Regions from separate parts of the Microlunatus sp. GCM10028923 genome, predicted to be linked through region 1. Evidence: riboswitches for the same ligand, from Rfam matches in the RefSeq annotation. Region 1 holds a riboswitch; the other holds the start of a gene.
What was found. A riboswitch is a leader RNA that binds a small molecule or an ion and turns the genes downstream of it on or off. The one in region 1 is predicted to bind cobalamin.

Region 1 (8,121 bases):
CGGCTTCGGGCTGGCCGCGCTGCAGGTGATCGTCGCGATCGTGCTCACCGTGCAGCGCTCGCCGGTGGCCTGGCCGTGGCTGGCGGTCTCGGTCGCGATCACGACCCTCGTCGGGCTGCTCGGACTCTGGATCGTGCGCAGGTCCAACGTTCCGCTCGGCGACGCCATGAATCTCTGACCCGGAGCAGGGGGCCCGGTGTTGCGAGTCGAGCGCCGGGTTGTCCTCGGCGTACGCGCCACGCCGGCATCGGTCCACTCGGTCGCGGCCCCGCCCCGCCCGTCGCTGCGGGAGTGCCGGTCGACTCGTTCGGATCAACCAGCTCCGTCCTCGAGGACAGGTGCCGAGCAGGTGCCGTACGCCCTCCTCGGCGCGCGCCCGCGTCGAGGGCCGGACAGCAACCAGCCAGGGGTCTCGACCCTGCATGCCCGCGCGCGACGTTCCCGCGGGAACGTCAGACGCTGAGCGGCCCGGGGCGGCTTCGGAGCGGCGGCACCCAGGCCGGCCGTCGACCGACCGCGCCCAGCGTCGGACCGCCCCGTCGACCGAGCCCGACTCCCAGCGGTGGGCCTGGGCCGCGGCAACGCTCTGCTCGCGGATCGCGATTAGACTTACCGCCGCCAGCGGGGAGGGAATCCGGTGCAAGCCCGGAACTGCCCCGCAGCGGTGAGTGGGGACGGCGACCGCGCCGAACGCACTGGGCCGAGCCGTGAGGCCGGGCCCGGGAAGCGGCGGCCGCCGGCAGGCCGGGAACGGCCGGAACCCACGAGTCCGAAAACCTGCCGCTGGTGTCCGGGTCGCCGATCCGGACGTCCGGCGCCGCGAGGGACGGTCCGCCGGATCCCCATCCGGCCGCACCGCGGCCGAGGTCCGGAAGGCCTTGCAGAGTTGAGAATTCACGGCATCCGCGGGCGACTGCTCGCGTTGTTGATCACCGCGACGACGATCGCCCTGGCCGGCTGCGGTACGACAGCGCCCCCGGCCCAGACCTCGTCCTCGGCGCCCGCGGGCGTCGACAGCGCCGGCTGCGTTCAGAGCTTCGATCCCGGCGCCGACTACTACCCCGACAAGCAGAAGCTCGAATTCGCCGACAATTTCACGATCAGTTACCACGGGTCGTATCAGGTGGTCACGGTGAAGCAGCCGGTCTTCGGCGGCAAGCCGGAGAGCTACGTACTGGTCCGCTGCGGGGCGCCGAAGCCCGAGCTGACCGGTGAACTCACCAAGGCGCAGGTGATCACGACGCCGGTACAGAGCCTCTTCTCCGGCTCCACCACGCACCTGCCCGCGCTCGAGGCGCTCGGCCGGCTGGATGCGGTGACCGGAGTCGCCGCGAAGGCGTACATCTCCTCGGAGGCAGCCAAGAAGCGGGCGGCCGGCGCCGAGGTGACCGAGTACGCCGCCGCCGGGACGCCCGACGCCGAGGCGATCGTGGCCGCGAAGCCGGACGTGCTGATCACCGACGGCACCGACTCGCCGGCCTACGCGACGGTCCGGGACGCCGGGATCGGCGTGCTCGGCGGCGCCGAGTTCCTGGAGCACGATCCGCTCGGCCGGGCCGAGTGGATCAAGCTGTTCGCGGCGCTGACCGGCACCGAGGCCCAGGCCGGCCCGGTCTTCGACAAGATCCGCGACGACTACACCAAGACCCAGCAGCTGGTCGCCGACGCGGAGCCGGTCGAGCTGGTGCTCAGCCAGCCCTATCAGGGCGTCTGGTCGGTACCGGCCGGCGGCAGCTTCCAGGGGAAGATGATCAAGGACTCCGGCGGCAGCTGGCCCTGGCAGGACGATCCGTCGACCGGTTCGATCAACACCGACCTGGAGGCCGTCCTCGGCAAGTCGGGATCGGCCAAGACGTGGATCACCACCTCCAACTGGCGGACCAAGAAGGAGGCGACCGCCGAGGAGCCGCGGCTGGCCGAGTTCACCGCGTACAAGTCGGGCAAGCTCTGGGCGCCGAGCAAGCAGCTCAACGACGCGGGCGGCAACAACTACTTCGAGCTGGGCGCGTTGCGGCCGGACCTGACGCTGGCCGACCTCGTCGCGATCACCCACCCCGACCTGCTGCCCGACCACACCTTCACCTTCTACCAGCCCCTCTCCTGACCACCCAGCCGTGACCACCCCTCCCAACCCCGCCGACCCCGCCGACCCCGCCGACCCCGCCGACCCCGCCGACCGGGCACAAAAGCAGCCGTTTCGGCGGCGTGTCACTGCTGTTGTGCCCGGTCGGCGTGGTTGGGGGGTGCGGGGTTCGGGGATGTCGGGTTCCGGGATGTCGGGTTCCGGGATGTCGGGTTCCGGGATGTCGGGTTCCGGGATGTCGGGTTCCGCGGCGCCAGGTTCCGGGGCGCCGGGCTCCGGATCGCCAGGTCCCGGAACACCAGATTCCGAAGCACAGGGCTCCGGAGCACCAGGTCCCGGAACACCAGGTCCCGGAGCACCAGATTCCGAAGCACCAGGTCCCGGAACGCCAGGTGCCGGAACGCCAGGTCCCGAAACACCAGGTCCCGGAGCACCAGGTCCCGGATCGCCGGGTTCCGGGGTGGGGGGTCGGCCGGTACGGCTCGGGCTGGTGCTGGTCGGGTTGGCGGTGGTCGCGCTGGCGGTGGTCGCGGTCGCCTCGGCGGTCGGCACGGTGAACATCCCGGTGCCCTCGGTGCTGCGGTTCCTCTTCACGGGCGACGCCGGGGATCCTTCCTGGACGACGCTGCTGGACCGGGTCCGACTCCCCCGCGTCGGTACGGCAGCGACGGCGGGGGCCGGGCTCGCCGTCGCCGGGCTGGTCATGCAGACCCTGTTCGCGAACCCGCTCGCCGACCCGTACGTGCTCGGCATCTCGTCCGGGGCCAGCCTCGGCGTCGCCCTGATCACCCTCGGCGGCGGGACGGTCGGTGCCGGGTTCGTGGCGATCACCGGCGCCGGGCGGGGCGGCGTGGTCGTCGCGGCGGCGGCCGGCGCGCTCGCCGTACTGCTGGTGATCTTGCTGTTCGGCCGATGGATCTCCTCGGTGATCACGTTGTTGATCATCGGTGTGATGGTGTCGTCGGCGGTCGGCGCGGTCACCTCGCTGCTGCTGGCGTTCGCCGAGCCGGCCCGGCTGCAGCAGTTCATCTCCTGGGGTCTCGGCTCCTTCAGCGGCGTGCCGCGCGGCGACCTGGTGCTGCTCATGACCATCATCGGGGTCGCCGCGATCATCCTGTTCGCCGTGAGCCAGAGCCTGAACGCGATGCTGCTCGGCGAGCGGTACGCGCTGACGATGGGGGTCCGGGTCCGGCTGATCCGCTACACCGCGATCACGGCGACCGCGATCATCGCCGGCGCGGTCACCGCCTACTGCGGCCCGATCGCCTTCCTCGGCATCGCCGTGCCGCACCTGGCCCGGCTGTTGATCGGCACCTCGGACCACCGGATCCTGCTGCCGGCGACGCTGCTGCTCGGGGTGATCGTCGCGGTCGCCTGTTCCATGATCACCCAGCTGCCGCCCGGCGACCTGGTGCTGCCGGTGAACGTCGTGTCGGCGTTGGTCGGCGTGCCGGTGGTGCTGGTAGTCCTGGTCCGGTCGCGCCGGCTCGCGGCGGGAGCGGTCTGATGGACCCCCGGCTCAGCCTGACCGGCGTGGCGGTCGGCTACCGGCGGCACCGCCCCGGGACCGGCACCACGGTGATCGCCGACGGCATCGACGTCGACGCCGCCGCCGGCACCGTGACCGCGCTGCTCGGGCCGAACGGCGCCGGCAAGTCGACCCTGCTCCGCTCGATCGTCGGGCTGCAGCCACTGCTGGCCGGCCGGGCCACCCTGGACGGGCAGCCGATCGACCACCTGCCCCCTCCGGTACGGGCTCGCCGGCTCGCCGTGGTGCTGACCGACCGGGTGGACGCCGGACTGCTCACCGCCCGCGAGGTGGCACAGCTCGGCCGGCATCCGTACGCCCGGCTGACCGGCCGGCTGACCGCCCGGGAACGCGACCTGGTCGACGGCGTCCTGCACCGGCTGCACGCCCACCCGTGGGCCGACCGCCGGTTCGCCGAGCTGTCCGACGGTCAGCGACAGCGGGTGCTGCTGGCCCGCGCCCTGATCACCGAGCCGGAGTTGTTGATCTTGGACGAGCCGACCTCGTTCCTCGACGTGGGCGCCCGGGTCGAGTTGATGATCCTGCTCCGGGAACTGGCCGCCGAGCAGGGGCTGATCATCGTCGTCTCGACGCACGAGGTCGAGCTGGCTCTGCGGACCGCCGATGCGACGTGGTTGATCGACGACGGGACGGTCCGGTCCGGCACGCCGGAGGAGTTGATCACCTCCGGCGCGATCGCCGGGGTGTTCGAGACCCCGGCCGCACGGTTCGACCCGGAGACCCGGACCTTCGGGCCCGTCGCAGGGTTCAGCTCGCAGCCCGGTGCCGACCACCGGCGTCCAGAGCCCGGGAGATCGCCATGGCGGTAGACCGGACCACCGGCGCGAACTGCCGCGCCTGGGCCAGTTCGGTCGCGCCGGTGACCGAGATCGCGCCGACCACGGTCCGCCGGCGAGCGAACACCGGCGCCGCGACGCAGAACAGCCCGGGCCGCGATTCCTCGACGTCGTAGGCAATCCGGGACTCGCGGATCCGGGCCAGCTCGCGGCGCAGCTGGTCCGGCCGGGTGATCGTCCGCCCGGTCCGGGCCTCCAGCGGGCCGGACAGCACCGACTCCACCAGCGCCGGCGAGCTGAACGCGAGGATCGCCTTGCCCAGCCCGGTCGCGTGCATCGGGGCCCGGCCGCCGGGCCGGTAGTGGTTCACCCGGTGCGCCGCCGGCGAGATCTTCTCGATGTAGATGATCTCCGAACCCTTCGGTACCGCGACGTTGCAGGTCAGCCGGGTGATCTCGTTCAGCGTGTGCGCGTACGGAATCGTCAGCTCGCGCAGCTTGGCGTGGTCGGGCACCAGGTGGCCGAGCTCGAACAGCCGGACGCCGAGCCGCATCCCGCGCGGCCCCCGTTCCAGCGCACCCCAGCTCTCCAGGTCGCCGACCAGCCGATGCGTGGTCGACTTCGGGATGCCGGACCGCCGGGCCATCTCGCTGATGCTGAGCTCGACGTCGTGCTCGGAGAACAGGTCGAGCAGCGCCAGGCCGCGCAGCAGCGAGGACCGTGCCGACGGGTCGCCGGACTGATCAGCGGGACGCAACATGTCCGTTCCTCCGCCCGAGATGGTGATCCTGGTGGGGTCGAACGCCGGCGTGGCGCGCACTCAGGACCAGGTCGTAGTATCCGCCCGTTTTCCACGTTTCGCAATCGTTGCGCCACGTTTCGGAATCCGGTTACCGACAGTGCTCGCGTACGGGATTGTCGCCAAGAATGGCCAGCATGACGCTCTCCGTACTCTTCCTCGGCGGGACCGGCACGATCAGCAGCTGGTGTGCCCGGCGCGCGGTCGACGCCGGCATCGCGCTGACCGTACTCAACCGCGGCACCACCACCCGGCGTCCATTGCCCGACGGAGTCGAGGAACTCCGCGGCGACGCCCGCGACCCCGAATCGGTCCGCGCCGCGATCGGCGACCGCCGCTTCGACGTGGTGGTCGACTTCGTCGCGTTCCTGCCCGAGCACGTCGCCGCCGACATCGAGGTGTTCCGCGGCCGGACCGGCCAGTTCATCTTCATCAGCTCGGCGTCGGCGTACCAGAAGCCGGTCAGCCGGCTGCCGATCACCGAGTCGACGCCGCTGCACAACCCGTTCTGGAAGTACTCCCGGGACAAGATCGCCTGCGAGGACCTGCTGATCGAGGCCTACCGGAACGAAGGCTTCCCGGCCACCATCGTCCGCCCGTCGCACACCTACGACGACCTGCGCACGCCGCTGCTCGGCGGTCACGCGGACATCGACCGGATGCGGGCCGGCCGGCCGGTGCTGGTGCACGGCGACGGCACCTCGCTCTGGACGCTGACCCACAGCTCCGACTTCGCGGTCGCCTTCACCGGGCTGCTCGGCGACCGGCGCACCGTCGGCGACGCCTTCACGATCACCTCCGACGAGGCCCTCACCTGGGACCAGGTCTACCGCGCGATCGGCGCCGCCGCCGGGGCCGAACCGGACCTGGTGCACGTCTCGTCGGAGACGATCGCCCGCTACGCGCCCAGCCACGGGCCGGGCCTGCTCGGCGACAAGGCGCACTCGGTCGTCTTCGACAACTCCAAGATCAAGTCCGTGGTGCCGTGGTACGTCTGCCGGGTGCCCTATGCCGAAGGGGCCCGGCGGATCGTCGCCGCCTATGATGCCGATCCGTCACTGGCCACGCCGAACCAGGAGTTCGAGGACGTCTACGACACGCTGGTCGGGCTCGCCACCAGCGCGCCCTGACGTGTCCTGAGCCTGTCGAAGGGCCAGCAGAATCGGGCCTGCCCTTCGACAAGCTCAGGGAGCGTAGCGATCAGTCGAAGTGCAGCGAGTCGGTCCGCTCGCGCTTGATCTCGAAGAAGTACGGGAACGAGGCCAGCGTGACCGTCGCGTCCCAGAGCTTGCCGGCCTCCTCGCCGCGCGGGATCCGGGTGATCACCGGGCCGAAGAAGGCGACGCCGTTGACGTGGATCGTCGGCGTGCCGACGTCCTTGCCGACCTTGTCCATGCCCTCGTGGTGGCTGGTCCGGATCTCCTCGTCGTACTCGCTCGACTCGGCGGCCTCGGCCAGCTCGGGCGGCAGCCCCAGCTCATCCAGCGACTCCTTGATCACCACGGCGAAGTCCTTGTTGCCCTGGTTGTGGATCCGGGTGCCGTACGCGGTGTAGAGCGGGCTCAGGATCTCGTCGCCCTTCAGCCGCGCGGCCGCGATGGCGACCCGCTGCAGCGCCCAGCCGCGGGCCACGCCGGACCGGTAGTCGTCGGGGATGTCCTGCTTCTCGTTGAGGACGGCGAGGCTCATCACATGGAACTTGGTCTCGATGTCGCGGACCTTCTCCACCTCGAGGATCCAGCGGGACGTGATCCAGCAGAACGGGCAGAGCGGGTCGAACCAGAAGTCGGCGCGATCGCGCGCAGTGGTATCAGTCACGCATAGCGATAACCAGGTGCGGCCGCGGGCTATTCCCTCCGCCGCCTCCCGTTAGGCTCGCCGCGTGACTCCGAGCTCGACGTACCGGCTGCAGATCCGACCCGGCTTCACCCTGTCCGATGCGGCCGCGCTGACCGGCTATCTGGCCGAGCTCGGCGTCGGCGCGGTCTACCTGTCGCCGCTGCTGCGGGCGACCAGCGGCTCCGATCACGGGTACGACACCACGGACCCGACGGTGATCGACCCCGACCGCGGCGGCGACCAGGGCTGGCGGGAACTGCTCGCGGCGGCCCGTGAGCACGGGCTCGGAGTGGTGGTCGACATCGTGCCGAACCACCTCGGGATCGCCGTGCCGCACGAGAATCCGGCCTGGTGGGATGTGCTGACCCACGGCCGGGAGTCCCGCTACGCGGACTGGTTCGACGTGGACTGGTCGGCCGGGCCGATCATCCTGCCGGTGCTCGGCGACGAGGGTGCGCCGGAGCTCGTCGACGGCGAGCTGCGCTACTTCGAGCACCGGTTTCCGCTGGCGCCGGGGAGCTGGACCGACGGCGACGACGCCGCGACGGTTCATGATCGTCAGCACTACCGGCTGGTGCACTGGTCCCGCGGTGATCATGAACTGAACTACCGCCGGTTCTTCTCGATCACCACCCTGGCCGGGGTACGGGTCGAGGACGAGCAGGTCTTCGCGGCCACCCACGCCAAGATCGCCGACCTCGTCGCCGACGGCATCGACGGGCTGCGGATCGATCACCCGGACGGGCTCGCCGACCCTACCGGCTACCTGGACCGGCTGCGCCGGCTGGCGCCGGAGGCCTGGATCGTCGCCGAGAAGATCCTGGAGGCCGGCGAGGAGTTGCCGGCCGAGTGGCCGATCGCCGGCAGCACCGGGTACGACGCCCTGGCCGAGGTCGACCGGGTGCTCCGCGACCAGGCTCAGGACGGCCCGCTGACCGCGCTGTACCAGGAACTGACCGGCGACCGCGCCACCTTCCACGATCACGTCGAGCGGGGCAAGCGGATGGCCGCCGAGACCCTGTTCGAGGCCGAACGGCGGCGACTGGCCCGGCTCGCCCCGGAGGTCGAGCGGACC
Region 2 (8,121 bases), on a different contig from region 1:
GGGGCCGCGGCAGACGCTCGACGCCGAGACCGGCGGCTCGGCTTCGGCGACCCGGGTGATCATCACCGCGCTGGCGCTGACCTGGCTGAACCCGCACGTCTATCTGGACACCGTGCTGCTGCTCGGCACCGTGGCCAACACGCACGGGCCGGACGGCCGCTGGGTGTTCGGTGCCGGCGCGATCGTAGCCAGCGTGCTCTGGTTCCTCACTCTGGCGTTCGCCGGGCGGCTGCTCCGGCCGGTGTTCGCCAAGCCGCTGACCTGGCGCCTGCTCGACGGCGCGATCGCCGTGATCATGTTCGGCCTGGGCGGTTCCTTGATCTTCTCCGGGCTCGCCGCAGCGTGAGAGGCGCTCGTTCAGTCGCGGTACTGCGGTGGGACGAAGAGTGCCTCGGTCGGGAGCTCCCGGCCGGTGTCGGTGTCGACGATCTTGATGCCCTGACCTTCATCGACGAGCTGCAGGTCGGAACCGACCGGCAGGTCCCAGATCCCGATCAGCGCCGGCTCGATCTCGCAGACCTGGTTGTAGTCGACGATCTTGAGGTTCGCCGCGTCCGCCAGGTACTCGCTGGTGTCGACGTCGGAGAAGATCCGCCAGCCGTTGTCGGCGGAGGCTCGTGACTCCTCACGCACCATCCACCTGACCCGGCCCGCGCCGGACAGCACGTTGGTGCTGGTCAGACACGCGCCGGCGCCGGGGATGAACTGCACCGCTGACGCCGGCTAGCGGGTCAGGGCGCGGCCGGAGGACTGCCAGGCGTAGACACCGCCGGCCAGGTTGACCGCCTCGCGGCCCTGCGCGGCCAGGTAGCTCGCCGCCTGGGCGGACCGGGCGCCGACCGCGCAGACGCAGACCACCCGGTCCGGCACCTCGTCCAGCCGGGCGATCAGCTGGTCCAGCGGCAGGTGCTGCGCGCCCTCGATCCGGCCGTCGGCCCATTCGCCGTCGGTTCGTACGTCCAACAGGGTCCAGCCGTCCCGTACGTGCTGGTCCACCTGGTCCGGTCCGATCTCGATCATGTCCACCCGCCCATGATCACCTGTCTTCCGGGAAAAGCGGAACTTGATCATGGACCAGATCGCGGCGAGATAGGCCCTCATTTGAGCAGCTTCGACAGTCGGCGGTCGGCGAGCTTCTTGCCGCCGGTCTGGCAGGTCGGGCAGTACTGCAGCGACGAGTCGTGGAAGGACACCTCGGCGATCGTGTCGCCGCAGACCGGGCAGGTCTCGCCCTTGCGGCCGTGCACCCGCAGCCCGGCCTTCTTCTCCCCCTTGAGATCCTTCGCGGCCAGCCCCTCGGCCCGTTCGATGGCGCCGGCCAGCTCTTCCTTGATCGCCGTGAAGAGCCGGTCCCGTTCCTCGTCGGTGAGCGTGTTGGCGCCCTTGAACGGGCTCAGCCTGGCAACGTGCAGGATCTCGTCGGAGTAGGCGTTGCCGATCCCGGCGATGATCTTCTGGTCCCGCAGCACGCCCTTCAGCTGGGACCGGCCGGCGCGCTGCAGCAGATCGGCGAACACCTCGGCGTCGAACGCGTCCGACAACGGGTCCGGGCCGAGCGTCGCCACATGCGGGATGCTCGACGGGTCGGCGGTGACGTGGACGGCGAGCTTGCGCTGGGTGCCGGCTTCGGTCAGCTCGAACCCGGAGCCGTCGTCCAGCCGGAACCGCAGCGCCAACGGACCCTTGCGAGGCGGCGGCTTGTCCGAGACCTCGTCCTTCCAGCGCAGCCAGCCGGCCCGGGCCAGATGGAACACCAGGTGCAGGCCCTGCGCACCGATGTCGATGAACTTGCCGTGCCGCTCGACGCCGTCGATCTCCAGCCCGGACAGGGCGGTCAGCGGCGGATCGTACGTCTTCAGGGCGCTGAACGCGACCAGGTCCACCCGGGCGATCGTCCGGCCGACGCAGACCGGCCGCAGGAACCGTACGAGGGATTCGACCTCAGGCATCTCCGGCATGACACCAAATCTATTCGCCGGGACCGACGAATGGGGCTAGACGAGCTCGAGGCGGTGTTCGGCCCAGCCGGCCACCTTGTCCAGCCGGTGCGCGGGCAGGCCGCCCATCGGGGACAGCGCCAGCCCGTCGCCGCCGAACATCCGGCTCACGATCGGGTCGTCCAGTTCCGCGGCCATGTCGCTCAGCTGGATCCGGACCGGCAGGAACTTGCCGTTGCCGTCGGAGTCCTCGACCACGATCCGGGCCACGTCGGTCCACGGGATCACCAGCCGCGACTCACCGCTGCCGAGCACCACCCCGGACCGGGCCAGGCCCACCTGGACGGTCCGGCCGCGGACGCCGAGCCAGCCGATCCCGCCCAACGCCAGCGCCAGCACGATCGCCATCATCGCGACCGCGCCGGAGATCGCCGGCTGGGTGGACCGCAGCCAGATCGCGACGTACACGCAGGTCACCACCCCGGCGACCGCCGCGGCCGCGAAGACGACCAGCAGCACGTCGAGGGGCTCGACCTGGCCGGACCAGAACCGGTTCAACCGGACAGTCTTCCGCTCGTCCTGCACTGGCCGGATGTTAGTCCGTCACCGGCTCGGCCGGGCGGCGGGTGCCTCCGGAGTGAACACTCCGGCCCGCCAGACCGGCGGCGTGAGCTGCAGCGCCGCCGGCAACCGGTCCAGATAGTCGGCCCGATCCAGCTCGACCACGCCGAGCGTGGCCAGGTGATCCGTCTGCCACTGCACGTCCAGCAGCCGGCTCTCCTCCGGCCCGGCGGCGCGGAGCAATTCGACCAGCCCGACCAGCGCGGCCTTGGACGCGTCCCGGCCGATCTCGGCGTCATGGAACATCGACTCGCCGGCGAACAGTCCGCCCAGGCCGACCCCGTAGAGGCCGCCGGCCAGCCGGTCGTCAAGGGTCCAGGCCTCGACCGAGTGGACCACGCCGGCCCGGTGCAGCTCGGTGTAGACGGCCCGGATCTCGCCGTTGATCCAGGAGCCCTCGCGGCTCGGGTCGGCGCACCGGTCCAGCACCGCGTCGAAGGCGGTGTCCACCCGGATCTCGTACCGCTTGAGCATCTTGCGCAGGGAACGGCTGACCCGGAGTCCGTCCAGCGGCAGCACCCCGCGCCGGACCGGGGAGAACCAGCCCATGGTGCCCCGGCCGATCGGCATCGGGAACACGCCGGTGCGGTAGGCCGCGACGACCAGTCCCAGGTCGAACCCGTGCGAGTACCCGATCAGGTCCTCGTCCGGCCAGTCCGCCGGAGGGCCGAACGGCGACGGCTGCATGCCCCCGATTGTGCCGCCCGGGCGCGGGCGACGTGCCGTCACCCCCGTGGACGTACGCTGGTGGTGATTTTCGTGGCCCGGGAGGTCGGATGCCGTCAGCGCAGGAGTTCGGTCGCAACATCGCACGCTCGCTCGAACCGATCCGGACCCAGGGTCCGCAGGCGGCGGGCGGCGTGCTGCGCCGGGTCGTCGAGGCGGCGATCGACGGGATCGGCCGGCTGCCGAGCGCCAAGCATGCCGCCGGGAAGCACCTGACCAAGTGCGCCGGGTACGTCGACGACGCGGTCGAGTCCGTGATCGAGTCGCACGTCATGCTCGGCTCCGCCCAGGGCTTCGTCACCAACATCGGCGGGCTGGCCACGCTGCCGGTCGCGCTGCCGGCGAACCTGACCGGCGTCGCCGTGGTCCAGGTCCGGATGGTCGCCGCGATCGCCCACCTGCGCGGGTACGACCTCGACGATCCCCGCGTCCGGACCGCCCTGCTGATGTGCCTGCTCGGCGGCGAACAGGTCGCCAAGCGGATCGCGGAGGGCAAGTTCCCCACCTCGCCGCTGGCCGTCGCCACGGCCCCGGTCTTCGACCCCACGCTGGACGCCGCGGTCGCCCAGGCCGTCGTGTCCGGGCTGCTCGCCGCGGTCGGCGGCCGCAACCTGGCCCTGCTCGTGACCAAACGGATCCCGCTGATCGGCGGCGGCGTCGGTGCCGTGATGGACGGCGTCGCGACCCACCAGATCGGCAAGTACGCCAAGACCGAACTGGTCCGGCGCCGCGCGCTGCAGGCTTGATCCGGGTTCAATCGGCGAGCCGGGTGCCCCGGACGAAGACGGCGCGCACCCGCAGCAGCGCGGCGAGATCCTCCAGCGGGTTGCCGTCGACAGCGACCAGGTCGGCGTCGTAGCCGGGTGCCAGCCGTCCCTTCCGGTCACCGAGTCGGCACACCTCCGCGGCGATCGAGGTTGCAGCCGTCAGGGCCGCCAGCGCTGACGGGCCGAGGTCGGCCAGCTGGGCGACACCGAGCGGCAGCACGTCGTGCGGCTTGATCGGTGCGATCCCGGCGTCGGTGCCGATGACCACGAGCGCGCCGGACGCCACGATCCGCCGCACGTTCTCCATCAGCGCGGGGATCCGGGCCACGATGTCCGGCGGCGGAGCGACTCCCGGCACGTTGGCGATGCCGAGCGTCAGTCCGAGCTGCACCCGCAGCGTGGCCAGTTCCCGGAGCAGCTCGTCCGACGGCCGGTCCACGCCGTCGGTGGTGAGGAACGAGGCGTGCTCGAGCCCGTCCACCCCCGCGGCGAGCGCGTCCAGCACGGGTTGGGTGCCATGGGCGTGGGCGGTCACCGGCAGGCCGAGCCGGTGCGCCTCCTCGACGACCGCACGCAGGTCCGCCGGCGAGAACTGCGGCCGTTCGGAGTGCGTGCCCGGCGTGAGCTGGCCGCCGCTGGCCATCACCTTGATCACGTCGACGCCGCGGTCGGCCCGCTGCCGGACCGCTGCCCGTACGCCCTCGAGCCCGGACGCGGCCCCGCCGAGGAAGTGGCAGTGGCCGTTCGGCGTGGTCAGCGGCGGACCGGCGGCGACGATCGTCGGGAGCGTCGGGTCCGTCGCGGCCCGTGACCGCAACTGCAGGCTCAGGTAGTCCCGGTCGCCGAGGTCGCGGACGGTCGTCACCCCGGCCCGGACCGCACACCGGGCGGCCGCGGTCATCGCCGTCAGCACGGCCTCGTCGTCGCGCTCGGCGAGCCGCGCGACCACATCGTCACTGGCGTCGAAGCACAGATGGACGTGGGTGTCGATCAGGCCGGGCAGCAGCGTCGCGCCGGCGAACTCGACGACCGTCGCGCCCTCCGGCGCGGCGGTGCCGGAGGTGATCTCGACGATCTTGGTCCCGTCGAGCACGACGCAGGGGTCGGCGATCAGCGTGCCGCTCGCCCCGTCGAACAGCCGGGCGGCGCGTACCGCCACGAGCCTCGTCGGCGCCGGTGAGGTCATGGTCCTATTAGGCGCCCGGTTCGGCGGTTCCGTGGTGAGATCACCGAAAGAACCGGTCGCGACGCGCATAGGGTGTTGGGTGCGGCTGGACAAGGGAACCCGGTGCGAATCCGGGACTGCCCCGCAGCGGTATCAGGGAACGACCGCCGTCACCAAGCACTGGGCTCCGGCCTGGGAAGCGACGGCCAGTAGGTGGGTCCGCCCCGTGCCCTCGAGTCCGAAGACCTGCCAGCCGTCCGCCCGGCGCCCGCCTGGCGGAGGTGACGATCCCGAGGGAGGGTCGGCCGGAAGCTCTTCCGGCGCTGCCCTCCTCCGGCGGATCAGCAGGACTCGCGAAGGAGAGTTCTCTTCAGATGACTTCGATTGCCACGACCCACGGTTATCCCCGACAGGGCCGGCGCCGCGAACTGAAGCGCGCCATCGAACGCTATTGGAAGGGCGGCACGGACGCCGCCGCCCTGCTCGACACCGCGGCGACGCTGCGCCGGCAACGGCTGGAGCGGCTCCGCGACGCCGGGCTCGGCGAGGTGCCGGTCGGCGACTTCTCGCTGTACGACCACGTGCTGGACACCGCCTGGATGGTCGGTGCGATCCCGCCCCGCCATGCCGAGGCGGTGCCGGACACCACGACCGACGCCGGCCGGCTGGACCGCTACTTCGCGATGGCCCGCGGCGACGACCGGGTGCAGCCGCTGGAGATGACCAAGTGGTTCGACACCAACTACCACTACCTGGTGCCCGAGCTGTCCGCCGGCACCGAGTTCGCGCTCGACCCGACCAAGATCATCGACGAGCTGGCCGAGGCGGCCGAGCTCGGCGTCGCTGCACGCCCGGTGCTGGTCGGGCCGGTCACGTTCCTGCTGCTGGCCAAGGCCGCCGAGGACCCGGACTTCGCGCCGATCTCCCTGCTGGACAAGCTGATTCCGGTCTACGCCGAGCTGCTCGGCCGGCTCGCCGAGGCCGGCGCCGAGTGGGTGCAGCTGGACGAGCCGGTGCTGGTCACCGACCTCGATCCGGCCGACCTGGAGCGGTTCCGGGAGGCCTACGCCACCCTGGCCGCGGTACCGAACCGGCCCAAGATCATCATCGGCAGCTACTTCGACCGGCTCGGTGACGCGGCCCCGGTGGTCGTGTCGGCACCGGTCGAGGGGCTCGCTGTTGATCTTGTCGGTCCGGGTTCGGCCAGTCTCGATGATCTGGCCGGGCAGCCCGGACTGGCCGGCAAACGCTTGATCGCCGGGGTGGTCGACGGCCGCAACGTGTGGCGGACCGACCTGGCCGCGGCGCTGGGCAAGCTCGGCACCCTGCTCGGCCTGGTGGACCGGCTGGACGTGTCGTCCTCGTCGTCGCTGCTGCACGTGCCGATCGACGTCACCGACGAGCCGGACCTCGACCCGACCGTGGCCGGCTGGCTGGCGTTCGCCGACCAGAAGCTCGAGGAGCTGGCGATTCTGGCCCGCGCCCTGAACCAGGGCCGGGACGCGGTGGCCGGCGAGCTGACCGTGAACGCGACCCGGCTGGCGTCCCGCGCGACGTCGCCGATCGTCCGTGATCAAGCGGTACGGGAGCGACTGGCCACCGTCACCGATGATCAACTCCGGCGTCGCTCGGCGTACCCGGTCCGGGCCGAGGCCCAGCATGATCAACTCAAGCTGCCGGCCTTCCCGACCACGACGATCGGCTCGTTCCCGCAGACCACGACACTGCGCCAGGCCCGGGCCGACCTGCGGGCGAAGAAGATCGACAACACCGCGTACGACCAGGCGATGCGGGACGAGATCGCCGAAGTGATCAAGCTGCAGACGGAGCTCGGCGTCGACGTGCTGGTGCACGGAGAGCCGGAACGCAACGACATGGTGCAGTACTTCGCCGATCAGCTGGTCGGGTTCCTGAGCACCCGCAACGGCTGGGTGCAGTCGTACGGGACCCGGTGCGTGCGGCCGCCGATCATCGTCGGCGACGTGTCCCGGCCGCGGCCGATGACGGTGGACTGGGCCTCGTACGCCCAGGGCCTGACGGACCGTCCGGTCAAGGGCATGCTGACCGGCCCGGTGACCATGCTGGCCTGGTCGTTCGTCCGCGATGATCAACCGCTCGGCGACACCGCTCGGCAGGTGGCGCTGGCCCTGCGGGACGAGGTGGCCGACCTGGAGAGCGCCGGGATCCGGGTGATCCAGGTGGACGAGCCGGCGTTGCGGGAGACCCTGCCGCTGCGCCGGGCCGACCGGCCGGGCTACCTGGACTGGGCCGTCGCGGCGTTCCAGCTGTCCACGGCCGGGGTGACCGACGCGACCCAGATCCACACCCACATGTGTTACGCCGAGTTCGGCGACATCGTGGACGCGATCGTCGCGATGGACGCCGACGTGATCAGCCTGGAGGCGGCCCGGTCCCGGATGGAGGTCGTCGGCGAACTGTCCGAGGCCGGCTATCCGCGCGAGGTCGGCCCGGGCGTCTGGGACATCCACTCGCCGCGGGTCCCGCCGGTCGAGGAGATGATCGAGGCCTTGCGGCTGGCCGGGCAGACCCTGCCCGCCGAACGGCTCTGGGCCAACCCGGACTGCGGTCTGAAGACCCGGGGCTATGCCGAGGTGGAGGAGTCGCTGCGCCATCTGGTCGCCGCGGCCCGGCAGGTCCGGACCGAGCTGAGCCCGGTCGGCTGATCAACTCCCTGGACCTGTCGAAGAGCGAGCCCGATCGGGCCCGACACTCTTCGACAGGTTCGGGGCAGGCTTCGACAGCCTTTAGTGCGGGTCCGGAACGACGCCAGACACGCCACGCTCGATTACCCCCGATTACGCCCGCCACGGCAGGAATCTGCGCATAATCGACACTGTCGATCGGGGGATTGATATGCGCCGTTTGATCATCACGGAACAACGGT

Region 2: another riboswitch for cobalamin. It lies ahead of metE (5-methyltetrahydropteroyltriglutamate--homocysteine S-methyltransferase); the one in region 1 lies ahead of ACFQU4_RS20650 (ABC transporter substrate-binding protein).

The regions. Positions count from the first base shown of each region.
Region 1 covers NZ_JBHTFF010000008.1:118,753-126,873, forward strand. The annotation lists gene ACFQU4_RS20645 (hypothetical protein) at 1-178, shown strand, start outside; cobalamin riboswitch at 597-800, shown strand; gene ACFQU4_RS20650 (ABC transporter substrate-binding protein) at 887-2,104, shown strand; gene ACFQU4_RS20655 (FecCD family ABC transporter permease) at 2,544-3,590, shown strand; gene ACFQU4_RS20660 (ABC transporter ATP-binding protein) at 3,590-4,441, shown strand; gene ACFQU4_RS20665 (IclR family transcriptional regulator) at 4,380-5,168, opposite strand; gene ACFQU4_RS20670 (SDR family oxidoreductase) at 5,345-6,337, shown strand; gene ACFQU4_RS20675 (DsbA family protein) at 6,408-7,025, opposite strand; gene treY (malto-oligosyltrehalose synthase) at 7,090-8,121, shown strand, end outside.
Region 2 covers NZ_JBHTFF010000002.1:482,642-490,762, reverse strand. The annotation lists gene ACFQU4_RS06480 (LysE/ArgO family amino acid transporter) at 1-346, shown strand, start outside; gene ACFQU4_RS06475 (DUF2185 domain-containing protein) at 358-711, opposite strand; gene ACFQU4_RS06470 (rhodanese-like domain-containing protein) at 724-1,101, opposite strand; gene ACFQU4_RS06465 (Fpg/Nei family DNA glycosylase) at 1,098-1,958, opposite strand; gene ACFQU4_RS06460 (hypothetical protein) at 1,995-2,495, opposite strand; gene aat (leucyl/phenylalanyl-tRNA--protein transferase) at 2,541-3,245, opposite strand; gene ACFQU4_RS06450 (hypothetical protein) at 3,335-4,030, shown strand; gene ACFQU4_RS06445 (amidohydrolase family protein) at 4,038-5,237, opposite strand; cobalamin riboswitch at 5,329-5,464, shown strand; gene metE (5-methyltetrahydropteroyltriglutamate--homocysteine S-methyltransferase) at 5,591-7,900, shown strand.